Regions from separate parts of the Enterobacter sp. PL_is511 genome, predicted to be linked through region 2. Evidence: predicted binding sites of a transcription regulator. Region 2 holds the regulator's gene; each other region holds the start of a gene.
The links. The regulator LexA, encoded in region 2, represses DNA repair genes until DNA is damaged. The targets are predictions, from matches to a motif close to TNCTGTATGTACATACAGNA.

Region 1: the regulator LexA is predicted to act here: its motif matches at 1,222-1,241, upstream of AC0TN7_RS08215 (DinI-like family protein).
Region 3: the regulator LexA is predicted to act here: its motif matches at 1,488-1,507, upstream of sulA (SOS-induced cell division inhibitor SulA).
Region 4: the regulator LexA is predicted to act here: its motif matches at 1,038-1,057, upstream of dinB (DNA polymerase IV).

What each region holds. Positions count from the first base shown of each region.
Region 1 is NZ_JBVPGP010000020.1:125,323-128,600, reverse strand. Features, by position in the region: gene AC0TN7_RS08225 (hypothetical protein) at 1-113, shown strand, start outside; gene AC0TN7_RS08220 (hypothetical protein) at 154-726, shown strand; gene AC0TN7_RS08215 (DinI-like family protein) at 1,260-1,484, shown strand; gene AC0TN7_RS08210 (DUF1367 family protein) at 1,873-2,475, shown strand; gene AC0TN7_RS08205 (hypothetical protein) at 2,475-2,681, shown strand; gene rusA (crossover junction endodeoxyribonuclease RusA) at 2,684-3,046, shown strand; gene AC0TN7_RS08195 (YlcG family protein) at 3,043-3,180, shown strand; gene AC0TN7_RS08190 (antitermination protein) at 3,177-3,278, shown strand, end outside.
Region 2 is NZ_JBVPGP010000013.1:68,403-71,680, reverse strand. Features, by position in the region: gene plsB (glycerol-3-phosphate 1-O-acyltransferase PlsB) at 1-1,266, opposite strand, end outside; gene AC0TN7_RS01675 (diacylglycerol kinase) at 1,421-1,789, shown strand; gene lexA (transcriptional repressor LexA) at 1,898-2,506, shown strand; gene dinF (MATE family efflux transporter DinF) at 2,570-3,278, shown strand, end outside.
Region 3 is NZ_JBVPGP010000024.1:718,621-721,898, reverse strand. Features, by position in the region: gene yccS (YccS family putative transporter) at 1-727, shown strand, start outside; gene AC0TN7_RS18780 (TfoX/Sxy family DNA transformation protein) at 684-1,310, opposite strand; gene sulA (SOS-induced cell division inhibitor SulA) at 1,528-2,037, shown strand; gene ompA (porin OmpA) at 2,392-3,278, shown strand, end outside.
Region 4 is NZ_JBVPGP010000024.1:28,048-31,325, reverse strand. Features, by position in the region: gene dinB (DNA polymerase IV) at 1-1,020, opposite strand, end outside; gene nqrM ((Na+)-NQR maturation NqrM) at 1,128-1,331, opposite strand; gene nqrF (NADH:ubiquinone reductase (Na(+)-transporting) subunit F) at 1,331-2,554, opposite strand; gene nqrE (NADH:ubiquinone reductase (Na(+)-transporting) subunit E) at 2,565-3,161, opposite strand; gene AC0TN7_RS15545 (NADH:ubiquinone reductase (Na(+)-transporting) subunit D) at 3,168-3,278, opposite strand, start outside.

The sequences.
Region 1 (3,278 bases), on a different contig from region 2:
TTTCTTCTTTGCCAGTTAATGAATATCTTACTGAAGCTTGCTACAACATGTATAAGATTGCTGGTCTTTATAAAGAAGAACTTAATTCATATAAAATCCCAATCGGTTTTTAAGTTCATAGGTGATATTGTTTATTTTTTTCGGAGGAAAGTTATGGAACAATCATTTTTAGCTTTAGTGATTGCTGCATTGGCAGTAATTGGTACTGTAGTAAGCTTGGTTATCTCAAAAGAACAGAAAACATCTGAATTTAGGCAGGCATGGATAACAGAGTTGAGAACATCTCTTGTTAAACTTCTTGCGACATATGAAGTTCTTAAGAAAGATTCTGTGGCTGATGTTAATGACATAAAAGAAGCTTTGAAGAAAATTAATGCTACTTCCTCAGAAATTTATCTAAGATTGAATCATGGTATGCCATCGGAGGAAGAGAAGAAATTACGAGAGATTATAACAAGTCTTAATGTACAAGTATCCGCAGGGACTAACAGTGCAGATTTAAAGTTATATTTTGATGCTTATACTAATGCTTCGCATGCTGTATTAAAAAAAGAATGGGAACGAGTTAAGAAGGGTGAGTTTGGTTATCGTTTCTTTAAGTTTTTTAGTATCATATTTATGTTTTTTTTCTTGATATTATGTGGGATTTTTCTATGGCATCACTATCCGCAGATTTGGGGTTATCTGATTGGGAGCGATACAGTTGTGTTAACACTATCTAAATAATTGGTGATATTATTTTATGGTGCTTTCATGTGTTGTTTATTGATATTTTAACAATCTATTTTTAGGTTTGTTTGTTATTAAAGCACCATGATTTTCTTCAAGTCTTAACAATTTCAAGGACATATATGATTTAAAAATAAGCACTACAATCATGTTCAAATAACACGCAAGGATTCCATCTCCGGCAACGTTCATGATAAGAGTAATCCCAAGCTGATAAATCAAGATTGGGTTAATTCCTTAGCTCAGATCAAGCGAAAATATGACTCAACATTTTGTGGGCGCTTCTTCGTGAAGTTCCTCTCATTTAAAATTCCGGACTGACGTCGGTGATGCAATCTTATCGAATTTACGTATAAAACTAGGCTGAGAATTTCTTATGCAGGTCGTAAGCTAACAAATAATCAGCGGTAATCAGCCTGCAAAAGTAGTTCTTTTTTCATGCATTTTGTTTCATTAGAGCGTTGCAAAATCCGTGAGATACGTTTATAAATGCACTGTACATGCATACAGTAATTCATTGCGGAGGGAAAATGAAAATCGAGCTAACCATTGAACGCATGAAGAAACTTCCTGATGGAGCTATACCTGCGCTCGAGTCAGAACTGCTCAAAAGACTCAGCAAACAGTTTGATGATTGCCAGCTTACGATTAGGCGTGCCAGTAATGATGGGTTGATTGTTTTCGGAGGCGACAAGAAAGAGGTCGAACTTATCCTGCAGGAGACCTGGGAAAGCGCGAATGAGTGTTTTTATTAATCGCGTAAATTTCATTGGAGCAGTTTCAAAGAGTATCGCTGTTTGCGTTCCCCTGGCTGTTCCCGATTACTGTTTACCGCGTCATTAAGTCGCTCAGGGGGAAATAGTGTGTAGTGCAGATGCCTTTAATGCAGATGATCAATGGTACGACGTGGTCAGAAGGGCCGATAAAGCAGTTATCTATAGCTTCCCGGCGGAAGGGAGATATCTGGTTTATCGTGTAAATGGAATAGTTTCATTACGACCTTTACTCGAAGAGGAAGAAATCTTTACTCTCAACGGGTTTATGCATTTTGCAAAACGGCTTGGGTACCGAATTACACCACCGTCTGATATTATTCTTTCATAGGCCTGAACAACCTATACCTGATGCGCCACGGAGAGAACCATGGCGCTAGAATTACAACTTATCAAACACCACTCAGGAATACTGATCCCGGCCACACCCGAGACCAGCGATATCCTGCAATCAAAAACCCGGCTCGGCGATGTTCTTGTTGCCGAGTTCAGGCGGGTACGAAACCCGGCATTTCACCGGCGCTTTTTCGCGCTTCTTAATCTCGGTTTTGAATACTGGGAACCAACCGGCGGGGCTATCTCTAGCAACGAGCGGAAGCTGATCACCGGCTACGCAAAATTCCTGGCTTCTTATGGCGGGAATGAGGGCGCGCTGATCGATGCTGCTGAGCAGTATCTTGAGCAGGTTGCTTACCGGCGCGTCACGAATGGCATCAGCCTGTGCAAATCCTTCGATGCTTACCGCTCCTTGGTGATCGTCGAAGCAGGGCACTTTGATGCCATTCAGCTGCCAGACGGAACACTCAAAAAGCATCCTCGCAGCATCTCGTTTGCCAACATGGACGAGCTCGAGTTTCAACAACTCTATAAAGCTGCGCTCGATGTTCTTTGGCGCTGGGTCCTGTCCCGTTCATTCCGCAGTCGTGATGAGGCAGAAAATGTCGCCGCTCAGCTACTTGGCTTTGCGGGGTAATGGGGATGAAGCATACCTGGTTCCACCACACCGATTGCAGCACCGAACAGGCCGACGAACTGGTTAAGCGTTACAAAGCGCGTGGTGTTCGAGTTGAGCGCAGCCTTAACCCGGATTACGTGACCTGGACTGTCAGTGCATTCTTGCCGACCTCAAATACACCAGCGCGCCCGGACAGCCGCTGGCGAAACCGGATGTGGGGGTGAACGTGAAGACATATCAAATCACTTTGCCCTGGCCGCCGAGCAACAACCGGTATTACCGGCACAACCGCGGGCGTACGCACATTAGCGCGGAAGGGCAGGCGTACCGCGACAGTGTCGCCAGAATCATCAAAGACTCAATGCTGGATATCGGCCTGACCACGCCCGTGAAAATCCGTATCGAGTGCCATATGCCGGATCGCCGCCGCCGGGACCTGGACAACCTGCAGAAGGCCGCCTTCGACGCGCTAACGAAATCCGGGTTCTGGCTCGATGACCAGCAGGTCGATTACTACAGCGTGAAGAGAATGCCGATCGTTAAAGGCGGAAAACTCGAACTGACCATCACCGAAATGGAGGCAGCATGAAGCCCGAAACGATCGAGATACTCCGCGCGCACTGGCAGCGCCTCCGGATTTACCGCTACTGGGGATCGGTGCTGGTGGATTATCGCATCTTCCGTAATTACATCAGAATTGAATCGAAGCAGAGGGGCACATGAAACTAGAATCATCATTAAAACACTTTAGCCCTCAGGGAATGCACATCAGCGATAGTGTAAAAAGTACTTCTCCGGATCGTCTCAACGGCACCGATATA
Region 2 (3,278 bases):
GATTGGCACCAGCGTGATGGGGCGGGTTCCTCCGCGCAGCATCGCCTGGATGGTCATCGACAGCGTGCCGGTCTTCGGATCGAGCAGACGTCCGGTACGGGAACGACCGCCCTCCACGAAGTACTCCACGGAATAGCCGCGGCTGAACAGCTCGCCCAGATACTCGCGGAACACGGTGGAGTAGAGCTTGTTGCCCTTGAAGGTACGACGGATAAAGAATGCGCCCAGGCGGCGGAAAATTGGACCCGCTGGCCAGAAGTTCAGGTTGATACCGGCAGCAATGTGCGGTGGTACCAGCCCCTGATGATAGAGCACGTAGGAAAGAAGCAGGTAGTCCATGTGGCTGCGGTGGCAGGGAACATAGACAATCTCATGGCCATCATGCGCCAGCTGACGTACACGCTCGGCGTTATGAACGTTGATGCCCTGGTAGAGACGGTTCCAGGTAAAGCCGAGAATACGATCGGACAGGCGAATCATCTCGTAAGAGAAGTTCGCTGCAATCTCTTCCATCAGCGCAATGGCGTTCTGCTGGGCTTTCTCATGCGATATTTTCTTGCTGCGCGCTTCGTCTTCGACGGCGCGGGCAATCGCTTTGGAGGCCAGCAGCTTGTTGAACAGATCCTGACGCGCCGGGAGACGCGGCCCAACGGCAGCAAGGCGCTGGCGGGCGAAGTGCATACGCGCCACGCGCGCCAGTTTTTGCGCGATGATCTTGTCGGTGCCGTGTTCGTCCGCCATGCGACGCAGCGAAACGGAAGGGGAGAAACGCACAAAGCTGTCGCGCCCCAGCCAGGAGACCGCAAAGAACTTCTGGATGCCGTTAAGCATGCGCAGCGGCGGGTTCTCTTCACCTTTTTCACGGCCCGGACGACGACCAAACATCACCGATACCGGCACCATCTGCACATCCAGATCGGGGTTGCTGCGGTGCAGGTCGAGATAGTCATGGAACAGCTTGATGGACTCTTCTTTTGGCGTGTAGTAGGTAAACACGCGCGGTCCACCGTGAATGAACACATAGCGCGGCAGCAGCGTCCCGTCAACTTCCAGCGGTTCAAGCGGGTCAGGTAAGTCATGCGCCAGACACTGGGCGCGAAGCGTCAGTAAGTCTGCCTTCGAGTTATAAGGCAAAACGTACATAATAGGACGTGACGTATCGAGCCCCAATTCCAGCGCGGGTTCTGCTGGGATAGACTTGCTTTTTACCAGGATGCTTAATGGTAAATTAAGTAATTTGTAGTAAATTCGTGGCCAGCCGGACATAAACGATGTAAAGCCTCTGGTTAATAATGCAATTGCGGCGCAAGGATAACAGAAAGCGCGCAAAATTTCTGTTGTTACCCGTCATACTTCAGGCTGTAGCGAAACGCGCTACAGTTCCTGTTACTGACGCTTTTTTTCATAAAAGGTTCTTTTAATGGCCAATAATACCACTGGGTTAACGCGTATCATCAAAGCCGCCGGCTATTCATGGAAAGGTTTCCGTGCCGCGTGGATCAACGAAGCCGCCTTTCGCCAGGAGGGCGTCGCCGCTATCATCGCGGTGATCGTCGCCTGTTACCTTGATGTTGATGCTATTACCCGCGTACTTCTTATCGGTTCCGTGCTTCTGGTGATGATAGTGGAAATTCTTAATAGCGCTATTGAGGCCGTGGTTGATCGCATTGGTTCAGATTTCCATGAACTTTCTGGCCGTGCAAAAGACATGGGCTCTGCTGCCGTGTTGCTGGCGATTATCACTGCCGCTATCACCTGGGTCACGCTGCTTTGGTCACATTTCCGATGAGCCTCGAGGAATAATTAAGTCCCTGGTTTTTTGTGCAGTTTTTGGTTCCAAAATCGCCTTTGACTGTATATACTCACAGCATAACTGTATATACACCCAGGGGGCGGAATGAAAGCGTTAACGACCAGGCAGCAAGAGGTGTTTGATCTCATCCGGGATCATATCGGCCAGACGGGTATGCCACCCACGCGTGCGGAAATCGCGCAGCGTCTGGGTTTCCGTTCTCCAAATGCTGCCGAAGAACACCTGAAAGCGCTGGCGCGTAAGGGCGTGATTGAGATTGTTTCGGGCGCGTCACGTGGTATCCGCCTGCTGGTGGAAGAAGAGACGGGCATTCCGCTGGTGGGGCGTGTTGCTGCCGGTGAGCCTTTACTGGCACAGCAGCATATTGAAGGCCATTACCAGGTCGATCCAGCCATGTTCAAACCGAGCGCTGATTTCCTGCTGCGCGTCAGCGGTATGTCGATGAAAGACATCGGTATTCTTGACGGCGATCTGCTTGCGGTGCACAAAACGCAGGATGTACGTAACGGCCAGGTAGTCGTCGCGCGCATTGATGATGAAGTCACCGTCAAACGTCTGAAAAAACAGGGGAACACCGTTCAGCTACTGCCTGAAAACAACGAGTTCTCCCCGATTGTGGTCGATCTTCGCGAACACAACTTCTCTATCGAAGGGCTGGCGGTTGGGGTCATTCGCAACGGCGAATGGCTGTAACCTCTTCCTGACAGGCTATGGCGCCGCTGTAGCCTGCTTCATTCTCCACACCCGGTATTTTTCATGTCACTGCTGACGGCATCCGATAAGGCATTGTGGCGTCTTGCTCTTCCGATGATCTTCTCCAATATTACCGTTCCCTTGCTGGGTCTGGTCGATACGGCCGTTATTGGCCATCTTGATTCGCCTGTTTATCTTGGCGGCGTGGCGATTGGCGCGACGGCAACCAGCTTCCTGTTTATGCTGCTGCTCTTTTTGCGTATGAGCACCACCGGGCTCACGGCACAGGCTTATGGTGCAAAAGATCCGCTGCGTCTGGCGCGCGCGCTGGTCCAGCCGCTGATCCTCGCGCTTGGCGCGGGGGCGTTAATCGTTTTATTGCGTGCGCCCCTGATCGACCTTGCGCTTCATGTTGTTGGCGGCAGCGAGGCGGTATTAGAGCAGGCGCGACGTTTCCTTGAAATCCGCTGGCTCAGCGCGCCCGCGTCACTGGCTAACCTGGTTCTGCTGGGGTGGCTATTGGGCGTGCAGTACGCCCGTGCACCCGTGATTTTGCTGGTGGTGGGTAACCTGCTCAATATCGTTTTGGATGTCTGGCTGGTCATGGGTCTGCATATGAACGTGCAGGGCGCGGCGCTGGCGACGGCGATTGCCGAGTACGGAACCTTTATTATTGGCCTGTGGATGGTCTGGCGCGTGCTGGCGATGCGCGGCATCTCCCTGGCGCTGCTCAAAACCGCATGGCGCGGCAATATCCGTAAGCTGCTGGCGC
Region 3 (3,278 bases), on a different contig from region 2:
TCGCAACGTGCAGTATGCCCACGCCACCATGTTCATCACGCTGCTGGTGCTGCTCTGCTTTAACCTGCTGGGTGAAGGCTTTGAAGTCGCCCTGCCCCGCGTGATCGATACCCTGATTGGCTGCGCAATTGCCTGGGCCGCGGTCAGCTTTATCTGGCCGGACTGGCGTTTCCGTAATTTACCGCGCGTGGTCGACAGGGCGATGAATGCCAACTGTCGATACCTTGACGCTATCCTGGAGCAGTACCACCAGGGGCGCGATAACCGCCTGGCTTACCGGATAGCACGTCGTGATGCGCACAACAGTGATGCAGAACTGGCCTCCGTTGTCTCTAACATGTCAACGGAGCCTCGCGCCACGGCGGAAATTCGTGAGACTGCGTTCCGCCTGCTCTGCCTGAACCATACGTTTACCAGCTATATTTCGACGCTGGGTGCCCACCGTGAGAAGCTCACCAACCCGGGTATTCTCAACCTGCTCGATGACGCCGTCTGTTATGTCGATGACGCGCTTCATCACCGCCCAGCCGATGAGCCACGCGTGCAACAGGCGCTGAATGAACTGGCGCAACGCATTGCGCATCTTGACCCGGGAAACGACAGCAAAGCGCCGCTGGTTCTTCAGCAGATAGGCCTGCTTATCGCTCTGCTGCCTGAAATTTGCCGGCTGCAACAGCAAATCGCTACCTGGAGGAGTGATTCTCCTGTGGCTCAGGCAGCGCATTAAACCACTCCGTCAGCTCCCGGCGAATGCCTGCCGGGAGTGCCGCCTCATGCAGCCCTTCAATAGCCCCTTCGAGCGCGAAGAGGACTTTAATACTGAGCGCTTTATTTTTCGCCCGCATCTTCAGCCAGCTGGCTCTGGCACCCAGCGCCCGGAGTGTTTCTTCATTGGTAATACCGGCTTCAAAAAGCAAGACTTCAAGCTGAAAGGTCAGGTTTGGCAGATCCTTGAGTCGGTTTCGTTGATGGCGCTGATAGCGCTCTTTTCTTGCCGCACTGAGCGCAAACGAGGAGAGCTGAAGCAACCGCTCCCTGTCCTGCCATAATCCGTCATCCACACGATAATAGTTGAGCAGCACCGGGCGGCCTCGCTTCATCAATGTCAAAAATGAGGAGGCATTCTTTACGCAGTATTTCGCACTCTCCTCACAAGCCCGAAGATAAAGCTCGCCATCAGACACCATGGCAAAAACCGCATCATCCACCGCCAGGGTGTAGCCTCCAAACAGCGCACGATGATGAATCTCACCCAACGGGGAGAGGTATTCCTGGGATTTATAAATCCGTTCATAAGATATCTTTTTCATGATATTTCCCTTCAAAATCATAAAATAACAACGAAATTTCTTACTAGCGGATCCGTTAGCAGGAAAATAGGCAACTTATCGCCGTTGAGCAAGATGATTTTTCCAGGGGCATCAAGATTGAATGAATTTTGCGAGTCGCTTTCCGAAAATGAGGTTGATCTTTATGCATACAGGGGTTACTGTATATCCATACAGTAACTACAGGGCTGGAATGAATATGCACACTTCAGGCTATGCAAATCGCGCAATCTCTCTCTCTTCTGCCGCAGGCAATGTCGCGCAGAATTCCGTCGAGCGTGTTTCCACAGGGCTTATCAGTGAAGTGGTGTATCGTGAAGACCAGCCCCTGTTGACGCAACTTCTGCTGTTGCCGTTATTACAACAGCTTGGTCAGCAATCGCGCTGGCAGCTTTGGCTCACGCCTCAACAAAAACTGAGCCGTGAGTGGGTTCAGTCCGCTGGCCTTCCGCTGACCAAGGTCATGCAGATTAATCAGCTCTCGCCGTGCGATACCGTTGAGTCGATGATCCGCGCGTTACGCACCGGAAATTACAGCGTGGTAATTGGATGGTTACCCGAAGAATTGACGGAAGAGGAACATTTCCGTCTGACTGAAGCCGCTGAAGAAGGGAGTGCGATCGGGTTCATTATGCGTCCGGTTCGATCGGATTCTTACCGCAGAGGACAACTTTCTGGGCTAAAAATTCACTCAAATTTGTATCATTGAGTGAAATTAAGATTTTTCCTGGAATTTTTTTCGACCACAAGATGGCATTAAAGTTCCCGGTCTGAAAATTGCGGCAAGGCTTGTCTGGTGCGGTTCTCCTTCATTTTATTGCACAAAATTCGTTCTAAAAATGTTAAATAATCGGTATACGGAACTTTTTTTTTCATATGCCTGACAGACTTCACACTTGTAAGTTTTCAGCTACGTTGTAGACTTTACATCGCCAGGGGTGCTCGGCCTAAGCCGAAGATATCGGTAGATTTATATTTGACCACGCCCCCCGGTGAAGGATTTAACCGTGATTCTCTCTTGAGACTTTCATGGCGAATTTTGGATGATAACGAGGCGCAAAAAATGAAAAAGACAGCTATCGCGATTGCAGTGGCACTGGCTGGCTTCGCTACCGTAGCGCAGGCCGCTCCGAAAGATAATACCTGGTATGCAGGTGGTAAACTGGGCTGGTCTCAGTTCCACGACACCGGCTGGTACAACAAAGACCTGAACAACGATGGCCCGACTCACGAGAGCCAGCTTGGTGCAGGTGCGTTCGGTGGCTATCAGGTTAACCCGTATGTTGGTTTTGAAATGGGTTACGACTGGTTAGGTCGTATGCCATACAAAGGCGACACCGTAAACGGCGCTTTCAAAGCACAGGGCGTTCAGCTGACCGCTAAACTGGGTTACCCAGTAACTGACGATCTGGACGTGTACACCCGTCTGGGCGGCATGGTATGGCGCGCTGACTCCAGCAACAACCAGGTTGGTAGCGACCATGACACCGGTGTTTCCCCAGTATTCGCTGGTGGCGTTGAGTGGGCTATGACCCGTGACATCGCTACCCGTCTGGAATACCAGTGGGTTAACAACATCGGCGACGGCAACACCGTTGGTGTTCGTCCAGACAACGGCATGCTGAGCGTAGGTGTTTCCTACCGTTTCGGCCAGCAGGAAGAAGCAGCACCAGTTGTTGCTCCAGCGCCGGCTCCAGCTCCAGAAGTACAGACCAAGCACTTCACTCTGAAGTCTGACGTTCTGTTCAACTTCAACAAAGCAACTCTGAAACCAGAAGGTCAGCAGGCACTGGATCAGCTGTACTCTCAGCTGAGCAACCTGGATCCTAAAGACGGTTCTGTAGTGGTTCTGGGCTTCACCGACCGTATCGGTTCTGACGCTTACAACCAGAAACTGTCTGAGAAACGTGCTCAGTCTGTTGTTGATTACCTGATCTCTAAAGGTATCCC
Region 4 (3,278 bases), on a different contig from region 2:
CAGCAGCGTGACGTGCAATCCCACCAGCCTCACCCCTCGCCCGCCTCGTCTTTCTTCCCATGCCTTTTTTGCCGTCGCGATAAGATCGTCTTTATTCAGTCGCGGCCAGACGTGTTCCTGCGTGGTCTGCTGGAAGTCGTTGAATTTTAATTTGATACCCTGACGGGCAATCAGCAGGTCCGGCTTCACCTTGCTTAAGCGTCGCTCCAGCTCCGGGTAAAGCTGTTCCGTGATAATGGTTTCGCATTCGGACCAGTCATGAATATCTTCAATGAGGGTGCGCTCAACGCCGACGGATTTCCGTAGCCGTTCACTGTTCACATCGCGATCGTCAATCCCCTGGCTGCGCTCCCACAGCACGCGGCCAAACTTCCCAAAGCGCTTCAGCAGCATGGCGAGGTCGCTTCGCTGTACGTCTTCGCAGGTCCGTAGCCCCATGCTTTCCAGCTTTGCGGCGGAGACTTTCCCGACGCCTGGGATTTTACCGAGCGGTAGCGTTTTCAAAAACGCAGGTACCTCTTCCGGCGTGATGACGTACTGGCCGTTGGGCTTATTTAAATCGGAGGCGATTTTGGCGAGGAATTTAACGGGCGCGACCCCCGCCGATGCCGTCAGATTCAGCTCGTTGAAAATCGTCTGGCGGATCTCCTGCGCCATCAGCGTGGCGGAGCCGTGGCAGTGCACGCTGTCGGTCACATCCAGATAGGCTTCGTCCAGCGACAGCGGCTCTATCAGAGAGGTATAGCGGGAAAAGATTTCCCGAATATGAAGGGAAGCCTCTTTATAGGCGTCGAACCGCCCGGGCAGAAGCGTGAGATGAGGGCAAAGCTTTAAGGCCATCGCCGTCGGCATGGCGCTGCGCACGCCAAATTTGCGCGCAGGATAGTTGGCGGTGCTGATGACACCACGCTGAACGCGGCTGCCGCCAATGGCGATGGGAATATCCCGCAGCGCCGGGTTGTCACGCATCTCCACTGCGGCAAAAAAGCAGTCCATATCAACATGGATTATTTTGCGCATAGTAAGCCCTCACTCATCACTGGATAAGTATACAGTAAACAAATGAGGATTGAGAAGTGTGCGTGGGAATTGTCGGGTGGCGGCTTCGCCTTACCCGACCTGGCAGATTAAATGATGCGCTGCTGCTCGCGGGCCATTCTTTTTTTCCGCGCATCGCACGGTTCCGGGCAGTCGCAGACCTTTTCCATCCCAATGGAGGAAATACCGCCGCAGCTGCCCTGAATGCTTTTCCGTTTAACGATCCAGCCTAACGACATGCCGAAGATGACAAGCACAAAAACCACAAAGGTTGCCAGAAACGTCAGCATCATCAGCCTCCAAAATCATCGAGCATGATATTCTCATCTTCGACGCCGAGATCTTTCAGCATCTTAATCACGGCGGCGTTCATCATCGGCGGACCACACATATAGAACTCGCAGTCCTCGGGCGCCGGGTGCTGTTTGAGGTAGTTTTCATACAGCACGTTGTGGATGAACCCCGTATAGCCCGTCCAGTTATCTTCCGGCTGCGGATCGGAGAGCGCCACATGGAAGGTAAAGTTCGGGTTTTCACGCGCCAGCTGTTCAAACTCGTCGTCATAGAACATTTCGCGCAGCGAACGCGCCCCGTACCAGAAGCTGATTTTACGCTTGCTGCCGAGCCGCTTGAGCTGGTCAAAAATGTGCGAGCGCATCGGGGCCATACCGGCACCGCCGCCGATAAAGACCATTTCCGCATCGGTATCTTTCGCAAAGAACTCCCCGAACGGACCGGAGATGGTCACCTTATCTCCCGGCTTCAGAGACCAGATGTATGACGACATTACGCCCGGCGGTGCATCCGGCACATTCGGTGGCGGCGTGGCGATACGCACGTTGAGCATGATGATGCCCTTCTCTTCCGGGTAGTTGGCCATCGAGTAGGCGCGCAGCGTCGGCTCTTTTACCTCGGATACAAAACGGAAGAGATTGAATTTGTCCCAGTCGGCGCGGTACACCTGCGGAACGTCAAAGTCCGCATACGCCACGGTATGCTCAGGACACTCAATCTGAATGTATCCCCCGGCGCGGAACGGAACATCTTCCCCTTCCGGTACCCGCAGCTTCAGCTCTTTAATAAAGGTGGCTTTGTTATCATTAGAGATAACTTCACATTCCCATTTTTTGACGCCGAAAATCTCTTCCGGCAGCGCAATCTTCATGTTCTGGCGCACCGCGACCTGGCAGGCCAGACGGCAGCCCTCTTTTGCCTCACGCTTAGTGATATGCGCCAGCTCGGTGGGCAGAATATCGCCACCGCCCTCTTTTACCGTCACGCGGCACTGCCCGCAGGAGCCGCCGCCGCCGCAGGCTGAGGAGACAAAAATACCGTTACCGGAGAGCGTGTTGAGCAGTTTATCTCCCGCAGGCGTGCGGATCTGATTCTGCGGATCGTCATTAATATCAATCACCACGTCGCCGGAATTCACCAGCTTCGCCCGCGCCGCCAGAATGAGTCCTGACAGCACCAGTACGATCAGCGTGAACATCACCACGCCAAGAATAATTTCCATCTGTTAGCCCTTATAGCTGCACACCGGAGAAGGACATAAAGCCCAGCGCCATCAGCCCGGTGGTGATAAAGGTGATCCCTAAGCCACGCAGACCCGCAGGCACGTTGGCATATTTCATTTTCTCGCGGATCCCCGCCATGGTGACAATCGCCAGCATCCAGCCGATACCGGAGCCGAAACCGTACACCACAGATTCACTGAAGTTGTAATCACGCTGAACCATAAACGAGACGCCGCCGAAGATGGCGCAGTTCACCGCGATCAGCGGGAGGAAGATCCCCAGCGCGTTGTACAGCGACGGGAAGTACTTATCGAGGATCATCTCAAGGATTTGCACCAGCGCCGCGATCACCCCGATAAAGGTGATGAAGTTCAGGAAGCTGAGATCAACCCCTTCCACCAGCGCGCCGTCCCGCAGCACGAAGTTGTACACCAGATTGTTAATCGGAACCGAAAGCCCCAACACAACCGTGACCGCCACCCCCAGCCCAAATGCCGTGGAGACCTTTTTAGACACGGCGAGGAACGTACACATGCCGAGGAAAAACGCGAGCGCCATGTTTTCAACAAACACCGCGCGCACAAACAAACTCAGGTAATGAGCCATCGTCGGTTACTCCTTTTCCTGCTGTTCTGGCTTCAGGGTACGAATCAGCCAGATCAGCAAACCGATAATGAAGAATGCGCTAGGGGCCAGCAGGAACAAACCGTTTGGCAGATACCA